DNA from 2 places in the Vitreimonas flagellata genome. Region 1 is predicted to be linked to the other one. Evidence: predicted binding sites of a transcription regulator. Region 1 holds the regulator's gene; the other holds the start of a gene.

Evidence for each region. Region 1 encodes HrcA, which represses chaperone genes, less so after heat shock. Its sites were predicted from a motif close to GTTAGCANTCNNCNNNGNNGANTGCTAAC; they were not measured.
Region 2: a site for HrcA is predicted at 2,237-2,265, ahead of groES (co-chaperone GroES). Genes of this name have one in related genera too.

The regions. Positions count from the first base shown of each region.
Region 1 is NZ_SBJL01000002.1:852,018-858,088, forward strand. It holds gene EPJ54_RS12075 (PPC domain-containing protein) at 1-1,919, opposite strand, end outside; gene grpE (nucleotide exchange factor GrpE) at 2,049-2,609, opposite strand; gene hrcA (heat-inducible transcriptional repressor HrcA) at 2,622-3,701, opposite strand; gene EPJ54_RS12090 (hypothetical protein) at 3,792-4,661, shown strand; gene EPJ54_RS12095 (ATP-binding protein) at 4,658-5,848, opposite strand.
Region 2 is NZ_SBJL01000003.1:352,867-358,937, forward strand. It holds gene groL (chaperonin GroEL) at 103-1,746, opposite strand; gene groES (co-chaperone GroES) at 1,867-2,184, opposite strand; gene EPJ54_RS19890 (hypothetical protein) at 2,369-2,536, shown strand; gene EPJ54_RS14605 (hypothetical protein) at 2,610-3,305, shown strand; gene EPJ54_RS14610 (hypothetical protein) at 3,363-4,628, opposite strand; gene EPJ54_RS14615 (TetR/AcrR family transcriptional regulator) at 4,739-5,371, opposite strand; gene EPJ54_RS14620 (HlyD family secretion protein) at 5,490-6,071, shown strand, end outside.

The sequences.
Region 1 (6,071 bases):
ACATCCCCAGGGATTTCGATGCGATTGATGCGATCGTCGCCAGCGCCGTCCAAATATTCGTCAGAATTGACGCCGCCCGGCACTTCGGTGTCGATCGCGCGGATGAAATAGCGACCTTGGACGCCCGCGTAACCAGACACGGCGAGGTAGTAGCGACCGCCTGTGACTGACGTGAAGCTGAGATACGAGTTCAAGCCAGCGCCGCCGTCGTCATCCTGCGCGAGTTGTTGGCCGTTCTCATCGAGCAGTGTGAGGAGGGGATCGGCAAGCGGGCCCGGCTCGTAGCCATCGACATAGAAGCGGTAGGGGCGGCCTTCGACGAGGTCGACGGCGAACCAATCCACATCGCCCTCGCTGCCGATGAGGCTAACGCGACCCTCGCTGTTGGCGGCGAGATATTCCGCCATCTCCGCGTTGTCGCCGACTTCGCCCGCGTTCAGGCTGATGACATAGCGACCGGCGGCGTCTTCACCGAAGCCGCGCGCTTCAACGAACACCGGGCCGGCGCTCGTGGCGGTGTATTCCAGCCAAGCATTGAGGCCGTCGCCGCTATCGTCGTCGCGTGTGAGCTCAGCACCATCCGCGCCGTAGAGGATGAGGTACGGATCGGGGAGGGGGTCGGCGCTCTCGGCCGAGGTCAGGCCGATGCGTACGCTTTGGCCTTCCGCCAGTTCAAGACGATACCAATCCTTGTCGCCGGCGGGCGCCAGCACGCCTTCGCGATAATCGCCTTCGGCGCTGAGCGAGACGTCTGTCGTGGCGTCGGCCGGGATTTCACCTTCGCTGGCGATCAGCGTGTACGCGCCAACCGCATCGTCCATAAAGCCGCGCGCTTCGACGAAATAATTGCCGGTCGTTGGCGCCATGAATTCAAGATACGAATTCAGATTGCCGCCGCCGTCATCGTCCATCGCGAGCTCGACGCCGTCTGGGCCAATGAGCTTGATCAGCGGATCGCCGAGCGCGTTGTCGCCTTCGCCGCTGTTCAAGCGGAAGCGGTACGATTGACCCTCGGTGAGGCGTATCCTGTACCAATCGCTGTCGCCGGCAAAGTCGAGCGACGCGTTCAAAGGTTGGCCCAAGCTCAAGCGGCCGCGCGTGTTGCGATTGGCGCTGGTGCCGTCGGTCGGCGCGCGTTCTGAATCGACGCGCAGTGTGTAGCCGCCCTGATAGGCGTCGGCGTAGGCGCTGGCGACGACATAGACCGTGCCGTTGGCTTGCGGCGTGTATTCGAGCAGCGAATTCAGACTGCCTTCGCTGTCGTCGCTCGCGTTCAGTTCTGTGCCTTCGCTGTCGACCAAGCGGAGGTAGGGGTCGCCGAGCGGCGTTTCGGCGCCGGCATTGGTATTGAGCGCGATGCGGTAGCGTTGGCCGGTGCGCACGTTGAGGCGATACCAATCGGAATCGCCTTCATATTCGATCGTGCCGTTGATATCGCGGCCGGTTGCGGCGGTGGCGCGCGTGTTCGCGTCGTTTCCAGCATCGTCCGGCGGGATCGCGGCGGCGCTAATGGTGAAGCGATAAGCGCCCGTCGAGGCTTCGTTGAACGCGCGCGCTTCGACAAACACGTCGCCCGCTGCGCTCGCATTGTACGCGACCTGCGAATTCAGCGAGCCGTTGCTGTCGTCATTGTAGGCGACCTGTTCGCCGGCCTCGTTGTAGATCGTGAGCACCGGATCGATAGCGTCGACTTCCGACTCGGAATTCGCGTCGAGCGCGATCGTGTAGCGCTGGCCTTCTTCGACGCGCAGACGATACCAGTCTGTATCGCCAGCAGGGGAGATCGCGCCGTCCGTGGTGCCGACACTGATGCGCGCTTGCGTGCTCGCGTCGCCCGGCTGGTCAACGTCTTGCGCGGCTGCAGGCATGGCAAGCAGGAGCGCGGCGGTGGCCGCGCCGAATAAAAGTTTTCCGCGCATGTCTGAACTCCCCTTAAATTGGACGCCGTATGGTTAACAATCGGCAATGAGGGGAGTAAAGGCGAATCTAGTCGGAACCGCGACTAATCCCGAGCAACCTCGCATGGCGGCGCGTGCGCGCCGCATAGCTCAGACCTTAATGTCGATGGTTCCGCTGGGCGCCTGCGCCCCCGCGGCGGGGCCTGTCGAGACCAGCACCATGGCGGCGCGCAACGTGCGATCGCCCAGCACGAAGCCCGATTGCATCACTTCGGCGACGACGCCCGATGGATATTCGGACGGCGCTTGCGCCACGGCTTGGTGCAGGTTCGGGTTGAAGGTCTCGCCCTTTTCGCCAACGCGCTTCAGGCCATGCTTGGCGAAGACGTCAAGCAAAGAGCGCTCGGTGAGCTCAACGCCGGTGATGAGATTGCGCACGCTATCGTCGGCGTCGTCACGCGGGGCCGCGAGCAGGGCGCGCGAGAGCGTGTCGGCGATCGGCAGCAGGTCGCCGGCGAAGCGATCGATGGCGTAAGCGCGCGCGTCCGCGACCTGGCGCTCGGCGCGGCGGCGGGTGTTTTCCGCTTCGGCCAACGCGCGGAGCATGTCATCGCGCGCTTTGTTCAGCTCGGCCTGCAACGTCTCGATGTCCGGCGTTTGCGTTTCGGCGGCTTCGGATTGCGGTTGCTCTGCGTTGCTTTCGTCCGTCATTCCATTCCTCGTTCAGCGATCCGACCCGCGGGCGTCGAGCAATCTGCCGACGACGCGAGCCGTGTAGTCCACCACGGGGATCACCCGGGCATAATTCAGTCGGGTGGGGCCGATGACGCCCAGGGCGCCCACGACCTTCCGTTCGGCGTTCATATAGGGGGCGACGATCAAACTCGATCCCGATAATGAAAACAGGGAGTTTTCCGAGCCGATAAAGACACGCACCGCCTCGCCAGCCTTGGCGAGGTCGAGCACTTGGATCAGTTCGCGAGTTTTTTCCAGGTCGTCGAACAGCCGCCGCGCGCGCTCCAGGTCGGCCACGGCTTGCTGGTCTTGAAGCAGATTGCCGCGCCCACGCACGATTAGCGAACGGCCGAGCGTTGGATCTTCGCCGGACCATTCGACCAGACCTTTCTCCACGAGCTTGGCCGCGGCTTGGTCCAAAGCGGCGCGGTCGCGCGCCAAAGCTTCTGCCGCCTCGACGCGCGCTTCGCTCAGAGTTTTGCCTTTGAAGCGGGCATTCAGATAATTCGCGGCTTCGACCAATGCCCCGGAGGGGAGGTCGGGCGGCGTGTTGATGATGCGGTTCTCGACCTGATTGTCTTCAAACACGAGCACCAACAGCGCTTGGCCGGGGCCGATGCCGACGATCTCGGCGTGGCGCACCGGCGCGTCGCGCTCTGGGGTCACGACGAGGCCCGCGCCGCCGGCAAGACCGGAGAGCAATTCGGAGGCGGCGCCCAACACGTCCTGCGGGTTCGCGCCGGCCTGGCCGATGCGCCCGTCGATCTCGCGCTTCTCATCCGGCGGCAGGTCGCCGAGTTGTAGGAGACTATCGACGAAGAAACGCAGGCCCGCTTGGGTGGGGCGACGGCCAGCCATCGCGTGTGGCGCATCGAGCAGGCCGAGACCGGCAAGGTCGGCCATCGTGTTGCGGATCGAGGCTGCGGAAAGGCCGACGTTGCCGAGCTTGGAGAGCGTGCGCGAGCCGACGGGTTCGCCGGTCGTCAGATAGGACTCGACGATCTCTCGGAAAATCTCCCGCGCTCGGGCGTCGAGCGAGGTGAGGTCGGGGGCGGGGGGTTGCGCCATCGCGCCTCTAGGTAGCGAACAAGCGCGATCGCGCAAGCGGGCAAGGGCGGGACTTGAAATCGCCGTGTTCCGCCGGGAGGAACGCCGCCCATGCGTTTGGGATTTTTCGGCTTTATCGCTGCTCTTTGTTTTGCCGCACCGGTCATGGCGCAGACCGTCGTCACTTTGGACGCTCGGAATGGGCCGCCTGTGGTGGAGGCGCAGATCAACCGCCGCGACGTCAGGCTGGAGGTCGATACCCGCGTGCCGGACATGCTGGCGGTATCGACGCCGGGCGCGGAGCGGATCGGGTTGCGGCGGCTGCCGTTTGCGGCGCTCGGCGTGAGCATCGAAGGCGGCAACACTATCCGGGGTCGCATCGCGCGGCCGCGCATCACCTTCGGCGATCGCGCGTCGCGGGCGTTCGCGGGAATATTTCCAGCGCCGGCGAGCCACGTCGCCGAAGGTCTGATTGGGCCGGGCGCGATGCCGTACGATGTGATCACCATCACGCTTGGCGCGGAGCCGGCGCAGGTGCGCGAAATCCGGTTTGCGCTGGAGGACGCGGATGTGTGGCGCGCGAGCGCGCAAGTGGGCGGCGAGACGTTATTGGTGATGTTCGACGTGACCAATCCGGCGAGCGTTTTCAATCGTTCGGCGGCGCGCCTGTTCGATCGCGCGGGCGCGATCCCGGCGGCTGGCGAGTTGGCGGAGACGCCGATGGTGTTGGGCTTGAGCACGATGATGCAGCCGGTGACAACGGAGCTGACGGTCGAAGGACTGACGCTCGCGCCGGCGTTTGCGCGCACCAATGCGCCCCTGCTGGGTGCGCTCGAAGAAGACGCCATCGTCGCGGCAGGGGAGACGGACGCGCCGCCGCCGTCGCTCGTGGTGGGCCGTGCGGCGTTGGAGCGCGCGGGTTGCGCGTCGATCAGCGTTGATCGACGCACGCGCCAGCTCACCTTGCGCTGCGCCGCTTAGGCCTTCTTCTTCGCTTTGGGTGGCGTGATCGGGTCCATCGCGCGGCGCATGTATTCGTCGAATTTCGGCACGGTGAAACCGATCAGGCCGCGCTCGGGCGAATAGGCCATGCCCTTCTTGATGAGTTCGTCGCGGATGGGCGCGGCTTGGCTAAGGCTCAAGCCCATGAAGTTGGCGATTTCTGATGAATGCACAGGATCGGCGCCAAACTCCGCCATCGCGCGCGCATACGTCTTTTGCCGATCGGTGAGACGCGCGAGGCGGACTTTGAAAATGCCTTCGTCGAGGGCCGCGACCGCGGTTTCGCTCGCGCGCTTGGCGTCAGCCAGAGTGATCGGCGATTTTGCCGCCACCTCCCAACAATGCGCACCCCAAACTTGCAGGAAGAACGGATAGCCGCCGGTTTGCTTGACGACGAAGTCGAGCGCATCGGCCGCATACTTCACGCCTTCGCGTTCGGCAGGGGCGGTGAGAGCGAGGCGCGCGCCCTTGTCGTCAAGCGGGCCGATGGGCGGATAATCGAACAGGCGCTCGGCATAAGATTTTGCATCGCCCGCAAGCTTGGCGAGTTGCGGCAGGCCGCCGCCGAACAGCAGCAGCGGCAATTGGCGTTGCGAGATTTTGTGCAGCGCCATGATGAGGGCGCCCAAATCGCTCTTCTGCAGATATTGGATTTCATCGATCAGCAGGATGATCGCGGTCTCGCGCTTCTTTGCGGCTTCGGCGATGGCGACGAAGAGATCAGTGAGATCAATGGTGAGGTCGCCCGTGGCTTGGCCGGCGGTGAAACTGAAATCGACGTCGCCGACGCTCGCCTTGAACATCGAAGCGAAAGCTTTGAGCGAGCCGAACGCCTTCTGCAGGTCGGCGCCAGCTTTTTTGATGCGGTCGAGGCGGAAGAGGATTTGCTGAAGTTGCGGCGCAAGCTGCTGCGCCAACGGCATGGTCGGCTCGATTTCGAGCAAGGCGGTTTGGCAGCCTTGCTCTTCGGCGATGGCTTCGAAGGCGTTGAGCAGCACAGTTTTGCCAACGCCGCGTAGCCCCAACATGATGGCGCTCTTGGCGGGCCGGCCGGCCTTGGCGCGCACGATGGCGACACGCGCCATCTCGATCAGCGCATCGCGGCCGGCGAGGTCCGGGGGAGGGACCCCGGCGCCGGGATTATAGGGATTGTGGGTGGCTTTCATATGATTGTTTGGTCGAGTTAGGCGGGAGTGGCCTAACAATCCTATAGAGTGCTATTGGGTTAAGGAGTTAGGCCGAGTCGGCCAAACTTGTCCAAAATGGCCTATGGACTCGCCTGGACTCGCCGCGGTCGCTGGGGGTCGACTTGGGGGCGCTTTTCGGCCAATGGCGGGCCTTCGTTTTCATAGCGCTCTATAGGAAAGTTAGGTCGATGCGGCCTAACTG
Region 2 (6,071 bases), on a different contig from region 1:
TCGCGCGAATGCAGCGAAGGGCGCGTGATCCAACAAAACAAACGACAAAAAAACGGCGGAGCTTGCGCTCCGCCGTTTCCGTTTTCGTAGCCGGTGGCTGGATTAGAAATCCATGCCGCCCATGCCGCCCATGCCGCCGCCAGGCATGCCGCCGCCGGCGGATTCCTTCTTCGGGGCTTCGGCGATCGAGGCTTCCGTCGTGATGATCAGACCCGCGACCGAGGCTGCGTCTTGCAGCGCCGTGCGCACGACCTTCACCGGATCGATGATGCCGGACTTCACCATGTCGACGTATTCTTCGGTTTGCGCGTTGAAGCCGAAATTGTCGTCCTTCGATTCACGCAGCTTGCCGACCACGATCGAGCCTTCGACGCCGGCGTTTTCCACGATCTGACGGATCGGGGCTTCCAGCGCCTTCTTGATGATGGCGATGCCGACGTTTTGGTCTTCGTTGTCGCCCTTGATGTTGAGCTTGAAGGCAGCGCGCAGGAGTGCGGTGCCGCCGCCCGGGACGATGCCTTCTTCAACCGCAGCGCGGGTCGCATTGAGCGCGTCATCAACGCGGTCCTTGCGTTCCTTCACTTCGACTTCCGTGGCGCCGCCGACCTTGATCACCGCAACGCCGCCGGCGAGCTTCGCCAGACGTTCTTGCAGCTTCTCACGATCGTAGTCCGACGTGGTGTCGTCGATCTGCTTGCGGATTTGGGCGACGCGAGCTTCGATGTCGGCCTTCGCGCCCGTGCCATCGACAACCGTGGTGTCGTCCTTCTTCACAACGACCTTCTTGGCCTTGCCGAGCATGTCGAGCGTGACGTTCTCAAGTTTAATACCAAGGTCTTCGGAGATGACTTGGCCGCCTGTGAGGATGGCGAGGTCTTCCAGCATGGCCTTGCGGCGATCGCCGAAGCCCGGCGCCTTCACGGCGGCAACCTTCAGGCCGCCGCGCAGCTTGTTGACGACGAGCGTGGCGAGAGCTTCGCCTTCGACGTCTTCCGCGATGATCAGCAGCGGACGTTGCGATTGCACCACGGCTTCCAGAACCGGGAGCATCGGCTGGAGCGACGAGAGCTTCTTTTCGAACAGGAGGATCATCGGATCCTCAAGCACGACTTCCATCTTGTCGGCGTTGGTGATGAAGTACGGCGAGAGATAGCCGCGGTCGAATTGCATGCCTTCGACCACTTCGAGCTCGGTCTCGAGCGACTTCGCTTCTTCAACCGTGATGACGCCTTCGTTGCCGACCTTGGCCATCGCGTCGGCGAGGAACTTGCCGATGTCGGTGTCGCCGTTGGCCGAGATGGTGCCGACTTGGGCGATCTCTTCCGAACCGCCGACCTTCTTGGCGCGCTTCTTCAGGTCTTCGACGATGGCGACGACAGCTTTGTCGATGCCGCGGCGCAGGTCCATCGGGTTACGGCCCGAGGCGACCGCCTTCATGCCTTCGCGAACGATCGCTTGAGCGAGAACGGTGGCGGTGGTGGTGCCGTCGCCGGCTTCGTCGTTGGTCTTCGAAGCGACTTCACGAATGAGCTGCGCGCCCATGTTCATGAACTTATCTTCGAGTTCGATTTCCTTCGCGACCGAGACGCCGTCCTTGGTCGTGCGCGGGGCGCCGAAGGATTTTTCGATCACGACGTTGCGGCCTTTCGGGCCGAGCGTGACTTTTACGGCGTTGGCGAGAATGTCGACGCCCGCGAGCATACGCTCACGCGCATCGGCGCCGAAATTGACGATCTTTGCTGCCATTTGGATTGCTTCCTCTGAATTTTGAAAAGCGAATAGCGAATGGCGAGTAGCGAATAGAAGGCGATCGAGCGCGGGCGCGCTATTCGCTACTCACTATTCGCGCTTCGCCGCGAAGCGCCCTTAGGCCGCTTCCTTCTTCGCCTTCTTCGTTTCGATGACGCCCAGGATGTCGGACTCCTTCATGATGAGGAGCTCTTCGCCGTCCACTTTCACTTCCGTGCCCGACCACTTGCCGAACAGGATGCGATCGCCGACTTTCACGTCGAGCTTGATGTACTCGCCGTCTTCATCGCGCGTACCGGGGCCGACGGCGACGACTTCACCTTCTTGCGGCTTCTCTTGAGCCGTCTCGGGGATGATGATCCCGCCGCGGGTCTTTTCTTCTTCCTTCACGCGCTTCACGAGCACGCGATCGTGCAGGGGACGAAAGCTGGCCACGTCCTGATCTCCCTTAGGTTGCATAGAGCCTATTTGAGCCCCCGGGCGGCGCGTTAGCACTCGCCGCCGTCGGTTGCTAACGGCGCGTAGGTAGGGGGGCCGAGACGGAGGGTCAACACCCCACCCCAATCGTTCAGCACGATTTTTTTGGCGCCTAAGGACGAGATTGGGCGTTGGCTACCCCATGAGCCTCCCGCCGAGCCACGATCCGCAACCCGACCAGCCTGAACCTCCAGCCCAGCCGCCGGTCGAGGTCCCAGAGCCCCCGATCGCCGACCCGCCGAAATCCCCCGGCGCGCCGCCGCCCGTGACGGCCGTCGGCATCATGTGGGGCGAGGCCTGGCTGCACTGAAGCGGGCCCACGGTCACAGCGCGCATGGCCCTGTCGCCGCCAGTGTTGCACTGGGGCGGACAGGAGATGCGTGATGCGTATGTTTACTCACAGCGCTTTTGCCGTACTTTCAGCGGCTCTGTTGGCGGCGCCGGCGTCGGCGCAAGGATTTCGTCCCGGCGATGTTGCGCGCGCGCCGCCGGCGGCGGAGGTGCAGCAAGCGCGACCGCGCGTGGTCGAGCGCCGCTACATGGTGATGCCCGTCAGCATCTACGCGAACGATGAGACAGGGCCGGATTGGGCGGGCTCGGACGAGGTCTATGCGATCTTTCGCGATGCTTCGACGAACTCCGCTGTGCGCACGCAAACCTTCGGCAACGTCGACACCGGGCATACGCGCTATTTCTCGCAGGCGCAGGCGTGCCTTGCGCCGCTCGGCGCTACCCAGACTGACAACGAAGGCAAGGTGATTGCGTGGCGGTGCCGCGCGGGTGGGATGCGTGCGCCGTTTGCGTTCCGGGTTGAACTCTATGAGTCCGATGGCGACGGCGGCGCGCGCAGTCTTGTGGATTGGGGCGCGTGCCTTGGCGCAGCGCCAGGCGAAGTGCAGCGCGCGTGCTTGGACGATTTGGTCGGTGCGGCGGATGTGAGCTTGCGGCCGATGCATTTGGGGCGCTTGCGGCGTGCGGGCGACGAGCGGGCGTTTAACGTTCGCCTTGGCGGCTATACGTTCACCTACAAGGTCGTGCGTCTGGAAGATCATGTCGTCGAAGCGACGTTCGGCCAATAAACGAAAGAGCCGCCTCGCTTGCGCGGGGCGGCTCTCCGTTTGTCCCTCTTTCGCGCGTCAGTAGTACATCAGCGCGTCGAGGACGATGCCTGAGGCGATGGCGACGAGAAGGATGTCGCGATCGACCATCACATAGCGGCAGCCATAAGGGGCCGGCGGCAGACGATAATAGAGGTCGTACGGCACCGGCTCCCACCAGATGTGATCCGGCAGATAATAGCCGACGCGCCACGGGCGATACGGACGGCGCCAACCGTCATAGCCCCACCATTGATAGTTCCAGCCAAAGTAATTGTGGACGATGATGGTGTAGCCGCGGTCGAAATAATGGCCGTGGCGGATGCCGCGCCAATCGTTGTAACGCGGGCGATCGAAGTCGCGGTGCGTGTGGCGATACTGGCGATAGCGATTGTCGTCGCGGCGATCGCGGCCCCAATCGTTTGACGCGAAATCGCGGCGGCGATTGTGATCGCGTGCGTTGTCGCGGTCGCGACCGCGATCATCGCGGCCCCAATCGCGATTGCGATCGTTGTTATTCCAGTCGCCACGGCCATCGCGGCCATCACGATTCCAGTCGCGGCCATCACCGCGCCCGTCACGGCGACCGTCCCAATCGCCGCGATTGCCATCGCGCCGACCGTCCCATTGGCCTTGGTCACCGCGATCGCGTGGGCCGCGATTGTCGGCGACGGGCGGATTGCGATCGCCGCGACGTTCGCCGTTCCACTGACTGGCGCGACTTTCACCGCGACCGCGATTAGTGTTGTCGGCCACGGCTGGAGGATTGCGTCCGCCGCGATCGCCGCCATTCCATTCGCCGCGCCGACCATCGCCGCGTTGTGCGTCGCGTTGGCTTTCGCGCTGACGATTAGCCCAATCTGAGTTTGGCTGTTGTTGTGGCGGGCGTGCGCCGTCGCCGCGATTGCCTTGCCATTCACGGCGCGCTTCGCCGCGTTGGCCGCCATCGCCACGCTGGCCATCGCCGCGTTGGCCGTTCCATTGGCCGCGACGATCGCCGCCGCCATTGTTGCCGCCGAGCAGGGCGGGGTTGTCGGGCGCGCGCGGCGGCGGGGCGGATTGCTGTTGCGGCGGCGCTTGGTTTTGATTTCCGCGCCATTCGCCGCGACCGCGATTGTCATCGCCGCCACGGCCGCCGCGATCATTACGGTCGCCTCGATCGCCGCCACGTTGACCGTGGCCGCCATTGTCGTTGTTTCGTTCGTGACGACCGCCTCGGTCGTCGTTGCGCTGTGCATAGGCGGGTGCGGCCGCCCAGGCTGTCGCGCTCAAGGCGGCGACGGCCGCGATGAGGGCTTTTTTCATAATGAGGCTCCCATGTGCGCCGTCTCCGGCACACCCTCGCAAATTTGAGCCTGCGCGTTGGCGTCTGAACGGCGTCTGAATCAAACCTGAGCGGCGTCGTGCGCTCGCGTTCAGGCCCCGCGGATCGCCCGCACGAGGAAACGCACCGCCGAATTCACGTGGTCGCGGCGCTCTTCTTCGGTGACGACGTAGGTGGTGTCGGCCAGCGCGCGATAATGGTGGCGGCTGAGCAGCAACGACAAGAAGTACGAAGCGTAGGTGTTGGCGTCCTCGCATTCGGACGCTGTGGTGCGGATGTGATTGGCGACGACGTCGCGCACTTTGTCGGCGTTGGCCGAGACGTTGCGCTGCATGAGCTGCGGAAACTTGCGCGCTTCGCCAACCGTGATGCGATAAAATGAAAGATGATCGCGCTCGAGAATGGTCTTCAGAAATTTCTCGCCGATCACCTGCAAGCCTTGCTCAAGCGGCAGGTTGTCCACGCAATCGGGCGTGATCGCGCGTACGAAGCGTTCGTGCTGCTCCTGAGCAACCGCGAGGAAAAGGCCTTCTTTGTTGCCGAATTGCGCATAGAGCGTCGCGAGCGAACCGCCGGCCACACGCACCACGTCGTTGACGCTGGCGGCCTCGTAGCCTTGTTCGAGAAAAACCTCGCGCGCGGCATCCAAAAACGCGTGCCGCCGCGCCACGCCGCGATCAATCGGCCGCGCGGATTTCGCTTCGTTAGGCGGCAATGCTGCCAAATCGCTCCTCCCGCGTGCGACGATAGAACGCTTGGACTAGCGCGCAAGCCCATCTTGTTCCAACGTAGCATTGGCTACATCTTTGGAATTGCGAGTAATTCGCAGGACATGTCCCGAAATGCCAGATGACGTAGCGTCCCAACTGGACGCAGAAGCTGCACCCGCCACAGTGCGCGGCGTGACACGCAAATTCAGTCGTCGCACGTTCGCGCTGATTGGCGCGGGCATTGTGTTTTTGCTCCTGGCCTATTGGGCCGGGCATTGGCTGCTCGTGGGCCGTCACCTAGTTTCAACCGACAATGCATACGTGCGCGCCGACATTTCGCTGATGTCGGCGAAGATCGAAGGCTATGTGCGCGCGGTGCCAATCGCTGAAAACAGCAATGTGCGTGCGGGCGACGTGCTCGTTGAAATCGATCCGACAGATTATGAGGCGCGCGTAGCCGCAGCGCGTGCGGCTTTGGCGCAAGCGGAGGGCGCGCGTTCGTCCGAACAGGCGGCGCGAGCTTTGGCGGCGGCAGACGTGGCGCGCTACCGGCCTTTGGCTGAGCGTGGGCTCTTGTCGCCGGCGCGCATGCAGCAGCTGGAAATCCAATCACGCCAAGCGGGCGCTGGCGTTGAAGCAGCGAATGCGGCTGTCGAAGCGGCGCGCGCGGATTTGCGCGCGGCCGAGCTTGATCTGGAACGCACCATTGTGCGC